One region of the Rothia sp. 27098_8_29 genome, then DNA from elsewhere that is predicted to be linked to it. Evidence: riboswitches for the same ligand, from Rfam matches in the RefSeq annotation. Region 1 holds a riboswitch; each other region holds the start of a gene.
What was found. Region 1 has a riboswitch for S-adenosylmethionine ahead of O3649_RS05510 (LLM class flavin-dependent oxidoreductase). Riboswitches for the same ligand answer to the same signal wherever they lie in the genome.
Positions count from the first base shown of each region.

Region 2: linked by a shared signal. The riboswitch ahead of O3649_RS06155 (nuclease PIN) and the one ahead of O3649_RS05510 (LLM class flavin-dependent oxidoreductase) in region 1 are both predicted to bind S-adenosylmethionine.
Region 3: linked by a shared signal. The riboswitch ahead of O3649_RS07110 (bifunctional o-acetylhomoserine/o-acetylserine sulfhydrylase) and the one ahead of O3649_RS05510 (LLM class flavin-dependent oxidoreductase) in region 1 are both predicted to bind S-adenosylmethionine.

Region 1 covers NZ_JAPWAI010000002.1:117,369-119,625, reverse strand. Annotated here, with positions in the region: gene O3649_RS05515 (ABC transporter ATP-binding protein) at 1-431, opposite strand, end outside; SAM riboswitch class I at 436-532, opposite strand; SAM riboswitch class IV at 708-816, shown strand; gene O3649_RS05510 (LLM class flavin-dependent oxidoreductase) at 931-2,257, shown strand, end outside.
Region 2 covers NZ_JAPWAI010000003.1:53,022-55,278, forward strand. Annotated here, with positions in the region: gene O3649_RS06145 (SNF2-related protein) at 1-590, opposite strand, end outside; gene O3649_RS06150 (hypothetical protein) at 570-800, shown strand; SAM riboswitch class IV at 857-991, shown strand; gene O3649_RS06155 (nuclease PIN) at 1,027-1,254, shown strand; gene O3649_RS06160 (plasmid stabilization protein) at 1,265-1,699, shown strand; gene O3649_RS06165 (DUF6350 family protein) at 1,829-2,257, shown strand, end outside.
Region 3 covers NZ_JAPWAI010000004.1:107,253-109,509, forward strand. Annotated here, with positions in the region: gene O3649_RS07110 (bifunctional o-acetylhomoserine/o-acetylserine sulfhydrylase) at 1-824, opposite strand, end outside; SAM riboswitch class IV at 928-1,040, opposite strand; gene O3649_RS07115 (ABC transporter ATP-binding protein) at 1,388-2,257, shown strand, end outside.

The DNA of each region.
Region 1 (2,257 bases):
AGGTCGAGCAGGCGCGCTACGGATGCTGCGCCTTCAGATTTTTTGGTGCCCTGCGGCAGTCCGAGCGCCACGTTGTCGGCGACGGTGCGCCAGGGGAGCAGGCGCGGTTCCTGAAAGCCGATAGCTACGCGGGGGTCGAGGCCGGTCACTGCCTTCTCGCCGATACGCACGGTACCTGCGGTGATGCGGTTCAGGCCTGCTGCTGCACGCAGGAGAGTGGATTTGCCGCATCCGGAGGAGCCGATGACGGAGATAATCTCGCCGGGGGCTGCGGTGAAGGAGACTCCGCGAAGAACTTCGTGGGTTCCGCCGGGCACGGGGAAAGATTGTCCGACGCCTTCAAAGCTCAAGGGGACGGCGGCGGTGGATACGGCACGGCGGCCGTTCTTTTCACTGGTGGGTACGTCAGTTACTGCACTGTTGAGTGTCATGTCACTTCCATCGTTCCTGGCGTTAGCACCGGGGGCGGAAGAATCCGTGCCGGTTGCTGCGACGTCGTGGAGCCAGGTCTCTCAGTCGCTCTGGATGGTTTGCTTCTCCCACCCTATGGGCTGTGGCGTGCCTCAATCAACCCGGCGGGCGCGTATGAATTTCTATGACCGTATATTTCGCATTTATCACGAAATATTTCGGTTCCACGTCACAAAAAGATTTTTTCGTCACAAACGTGACCTCCCTCCCGTGCGCCCCGTACACTCAAACCACGAGATCATGAGTCCCGGCGCTAAGCTCTGGCTAGCCGGGCGGCAACCCTCTCCCGTAGCGGGGTGCCCCAGATGATGATCTGGCCTCAACGTTACGAGGCAAGTACGGCGCGAACGCGCCACCTGCACGAAGGCCACCACCGAACGCAGAAGGCAAGAAGGAGGCGGCGCGCGGGGTGCAGGGCACTAACCCGATCGTCCCCGATCATTCGCGAAAGGAAAATCGATGGCTGAGCAGAAGAAGCGCATCGTAGTTAACGCATTCGAAATGACCTGCATTGGTCACCAGAGCTTCGACCTCTGGCGTCACCCGCGTTCCCGTGCAACCGAGTACAACACCATCAAGTACTGGACTGACCTGGCTAAGACCCTTGAGCGCGGCCTGTTTGATGCCGTGTTCATCGCTGACGTTGTTGGCATCTACGACGTGTACAAGAACTCTGCCGCTCCCGCCATTGAGGGTGCCGCTCAGGTTCCCGTGAATGACCCCGCAACCCAGATTTCTGCAATGGCTGCAGTGACCGAGCACCTCGGCTTCGGTGTGACTGCTGCCGCTACTTTCGAGCAGCCCTACACCCTGGCTCGCCGCTACGCCTCCCTCGACCACCTCACTGAGGGCCGCGTCGGCTTCAACGTGGTGACTTCATACCTGCCGTCGGCTGCTGAGAATCAGGGTCTGCCCACCCAGATTCCGCACGACGAGCGCTACGAAATCGCCGACGAGTTCCTGGACGTCTGCTACAAGCTGTGGGAAGGCTCCTGGGAAGACGGCGCAGTCGTCAAGGACCGCGAGCGCGGCGTCTACGCTGACCCCTCCAAGGTCCACCCGATTGGCCACAAGGGCAAGTACTTCTCCGTGCCCGGCATCTCCCTGACCGAGCCGAGCCCGCAGCGCACCCCCGTGATCTTCCAGGCTGGTGCATCCAGCCGCGGCCAGAAGTTCTCCGGCAAGCACGCTGAGGCTGTGTTCATCAGCGCCCTGCGCCCGGACCTGACCCGCGTTGTGACCGACCGTATTCGCGCCGCTGCCGAGGAGCAGGGCCGTAGCCGCGACGACGTCAAGATCCTCGCAATGCTCTCCGTCATCGTGGATGAGACCGAAGAGAAGGCAAAGGCAAAGTACGAGGAGTACAAGAAGTACATCAACCTCGAATCTGCACAGGCTATCATCGGCGGCTGGTCCGGTGTTGACCTGTCCCAGTTCGACGAAGACGAGGTCCTGAACTACGTGCAGACCGAGTCGATTCAGTCCTTCCTGACCCCCTTCACCCTGCAGGCGAAGGACAAGAAGTGGACCCGCAAGGCTATCGCCGAGCACACCACCATCGGTGGTATGGGCGAGGTCATCGTTGGTGACCCGGTTCAGGTTGCTGACGAGCTGGAGCGCTGGATCGACGAGGGTGGCCTGGACGGCATCAACCTGGCGTACCACGTCTCCCCGGGTTCCTTCGAGGACTTCATTGAGTACGTTGTGCCCGAGCTGCAGAAGCGCGGCCGCTACCGCACCGAGTACGAGGGCAACACCCTGCGCGAGAACATCTTCGGTAAGGGCC
Region 2 (2,257 bases), on a different contig from region 1:
TGGGGGTTTGCGGGCTCGGCAGTCGCTGCATCGGGCGCGGGCAGTTTCGCCGCGGTGGTGAGCGCACCGGAGGCGCGCAGCGCCGCGAGCGGGTCGGCGGATTTCTTCGCCTCCGCAACGTCCGCGCTCTTTGAATCTGCGGGTCCCTTTGCCTCTGCCGCGTCCTTTGCCGCGGCACCGGGTACGCCGATCGGTCCGGGGTGTTCACTGAGTGCCTTTTTCGCTACGGAGGCGCGGTCGAGCGCGGTGAGCATGAGCGCTACGGCGTGCTTGCAGTCGGTGAGCACGGGGCAGGTGCAGCGGGCGGTGAAGGTTGCGGAGCCGCTGACGGCGGGGAAGAAGCGAATGGTCACTTCGTAGGGGATGATGGTGCTTCCGTTGACGAGCCCGGTGAGGGTTCGCTCGTCTTCGTCGTAGCTGTATCGGATGACTTCGCGGTTGCGCTGGTAGGCGAGGCCGCGCTGGTAGGTGCGGTGCCCGGCCTGGCGAATGATCTGCGGTACGGTGACGGGAATTTCGGGGAAGGGGTTGTTGGCGCTCACCAGCTCATTATCGCGTATTGTGCGGGTATGCGCCTTGTTGCCGGTCATTTGCTGGCGGCTGCCGGGCTGACTGTTGGATTGACTGTCGGGCTGGTTGCCGAGGCGACTATTGAGCGGTGGTTTGGGGTGTATTTCGTATTTGTGGTGGGGGAGTTTTTAACGCATAAAAACACCGGTATTCACATAAGATATTCCGCGCAGTATCAAAAATTCACGCCATTTAAAACGTTTTCACAAGCCAAAATGCTAATAATCTAAATCTCTTTCACAAAAAGCTTTACTTAACTTGAGAAAATGCTGTAAGCTAAACCCAGCTTCAAGAGTTTCGACTGATAAGCTCCGACTATGGTCGAACGCCAACCCCATGTTCACGGGTGGCTCGGATGACGAAGCGGTTTGTATTCACCACCGGAATAACCGGTGGTAATTGGTACAGACAAGAGCAACGCGAAAGGATCGCGCCACTCACGGCGCAGGTTGTCACATGTACAACGGCTCTGCAACCAAAGCAGCAATCTCTCTGAACCCCTCCCGCTCCTACCAGGAAAGCCTGCGTGCCGCAGCTGTCCCCGCGCGAGGCGGATACACCGCAGTCAGCATTGACGACTACTCCCGCATTTCTTCTAAGCGCGACGAGTTCCTGAACTTCCTTCTTCTGCCCAACCCCGAGGGCATCCCCGCTATTGAGTACGCCGGTCTGCGCGTAGCGTAGCATTAGGGGTATGAATTTCTCCGGTATGCTCCTGGACTCCGACGTTCTTGCGGAGATCCGTAAGGCGGATCCAGACCCCGCCGTGGTCGCTTTTCTGCGCCGCCGCTCGTTCCGGCACATGTACATTTCTGTGCTGAGCATTGGCGAGCTGAAGGGCCTGTACCCCTACCCGGAAACTGATCGCTGGATTACCGAACTTCTTGAGCGCTTTGGCGACCACGTTATTAATGTGGATGCGCGCGTGAGCCTCGAGTGGGCGGGCCGTCAGGCGCCGCGCGGCGTGCATGCCGTGGGTCGTGATGATGCCGGTCCGCTGCCTACCGCCGCCCTGGAGGGTCTGATGGCGGCGAGCGCGAGCGCCTATGATTTGGAGCTGATTTCTTCTAAGGCGCAGGTGTACCGCGCCTGGGGTGTTCAGGCTTCCAACCCGTGGACTGAGCAGTAAAACTTCGCCTGATACACGTCCTCGCGTGCGCGTCTGGATGAATACCTGTGTGAATAGTTGTGAGAACCCGCTTTCGAGTGTTAATCGGAGGCGGGTTTCGTCGTTAATTCGTGGCATGATTGAAGGACGATGAAAAGCACCTCACCTATCTCGCGTTATTCCATGCCCATGCCTCTGTGGCTTCAGGGTGTTGTTGAGCTAATTGTTACTGCCCTGTTCTCTGCGCTTGCTGTGTTTGCGGCGATGTCTGCCGTGTGGGCGACCAAGGGTTTTGGCGACATGGAGTTCTCCTCTGTGGCCGCCATGTCGGCGCACCTGTGGCTTCTGATTCACGGTGTTCCTTTGGATCTTGCGGCTGCTTTTGGTGCTTCTGCCGGCACGATGACGCTGGTGCCGCTGGGCTTGAGTATTCTGCCTCTGCTGCTCTGTTACCGTTCGGGTCGTCGCCTGGCGCGCGCCTCGTATGAGGGTGAGTTTTTGATTCCGGTGCTGTCCGGTTCGGTGACTTATGCGCTGATTAGTTCGGCGATGTACGGTTGGGCGAGCCCGCATCCGCAG
Region 3 (2,257 bases), on a different contig from region 1:
GCACCGAATGCGGAGTCCTTGCCCAGGTCGCGTGCGTAGACAAGGCCGTGGTAGCCGGGGGCGGGCTGGTTGAACTTGGGGAACTTCTCGGGGTCTGCACCGTAGTCGAAGTTACCGGAGTCAACAATCACGCCGCCGATGGAGGTTCCGTGGCCACCCAGGTACTTGGTTGCGGAGTGGACGACCACGTCCGCGCCATGTTCGATGGGGCGTAGCAGGTAGGGGGTGGGTACGGTGTTGTCCACAATCAGGGGTACACCGTTTTCGTGCGCAATTGCAGCAATAGGCTCAATGTCGAGCACGTCATTACGGGGGTTGGGTACGGACTCGCCGTAGAAGAGCTTGGTGTTGGGGCGGACTGCGGCGCGCCATGCGTCCAGGTCGTCCGGGTTCTCGACGAAGGTGGTTTCGATACCGAGGTCGGCGAGGGTGTACTTGAGCAGATTGTAGGTGCCGCCGTACACGGAGGGCGATGCAACCACATGGTCGCCTGCACCGGCGATGTTCAGGATTGCGTAGGTGATAGCTGCCTGACCGGATGCCAGCAGCAGCGCGCCGACGCCGCCTTCCAGGGAAGCGATACGGTTTTCGATTACTTCATGGGTGGGGTTGTTGAGGCGAGTGTAAATGGGGCCCAGTTCGGAGAGGGCGAAACGGTTCGCTGCCTGCTCGGCGCTGTCAAAGACATAAGAGGTGGTCTGGTAGATGGGTAGTGCCCGAGCTCCCGTTGCGGCATCCGGCGCCTGACCTGCGTGAATCTGGCGGGTTTCGAACTTCCAACCGGCGGGGTTGGCGGGAGTCGGGACGGTAGTGTTGTTGCTCATGCGTGGCTCCTAATGGGGATTCTTAGGGGGCCGCATGCCGATGGTACAGGAATCGTCGTCGAATAATCCTGTCACGATTGATGTACCGTTATCGGTCACATCGGTCCCGCGCTTGCGTCACGCTTTTGCGTGCCGCCTGGTCTTCACCCAGGGCACCCCACCGCGGAGGAGGGTTGCCGGCCAGCTAGCTGGGGCTTATCGCTGGCGCTCTTGACCTGTTATTTAGAGTGTCATAGGGCACGGGGTGGGGTCAAGGGTTTTGTGGGTGCGCAGTACTTTAAGACATTTCATTGCAAAGATGACGTTTTTTAACGTCTGTCACCAAAAACCGTCTGCAACAAAATGTGAGCGACGGTGCCGGGGCAATCCGAGGGCGAGGCAATCGAGATGCGGAGGCGGACACCCACCATCCACACAGTAACCCCCATCACTTTTATCTACGGCTTTTCGGTACACTGAAATGACACATACACTCACGCAGGGTACAACTCGCTACGCCGTTTATCCTGCTCAGCATCCCTCCGGTATAGGGGCCAGAGGGTCATACCCGAAGGTTACCTACCATGTCTCTTGTTCTTGATGCGGCGCAGCTCAGCCGCGTCTTTGGCAAAGGTGAAAACGCTTTTACCGCCGTCGACCGTGTGTCACTTCGCGTCAGTTCCGGTGAGATTCATGCCCTCCTCGGCCCCAACGGTGCGGGCAAAACGACGACCGTGCAGATGTGCTCGACCCTGCTCACCCCCACCGGCGGTAGCCTCACCGTGAACGGTATTGACGCTATCGCCGACCCGCAGCGGGCGCGCCGTCACGTGGGTCTCGCACTGGGCGGGGAGAACGGCTTCTACCCGCGCGCTAGTGCCCGCGACAATCTGCTGTTCTTCGCCGATGTTGCGGGGGTTTCCGGGCGGACCCGACGACACGAGGTGGAGCATGCCCTAGCCCGTGTGGAACTCACCGATGCGGCAACGCGGCCTGTCCAGGAGTTTTCCCGCGGCATGAAGCAGCGCCTACATATTGCCCGCGCCCTGCTCGGCTCCCCCGCTCTGCTCCTGCTGGATGAGCCGACCAACGGGCTCGACCCCGATATCGCCCTGACCGTGCGTGCCCTCATCAGATCTCTGGCAAATGAAGGTACCGCCATTCTGCTGACGAGCCACCTGCTGGGCGAGATTGAGGACCTGGCGCACACCATCACCGTTTTGGGTGCCGGTTCCGTTGCTGTGAGCGGCAACCTCGAGGACGTTGCCGCGCACGCCGGCATTGCCGCCACGACTGTGGTTCAGGTCGAGGCCACCGCCACCGAGGGGCTTGATACGCTCCGCGGATTCCTCCACGATAAGGCGGCGGTGCTGTTTGCCCCGCGCGGTTCCGGCTGGGAACTCACCCTCTACTGGCACGGCGAGCGCACCACGTTCGAGGCGGGTGAGGCTCAC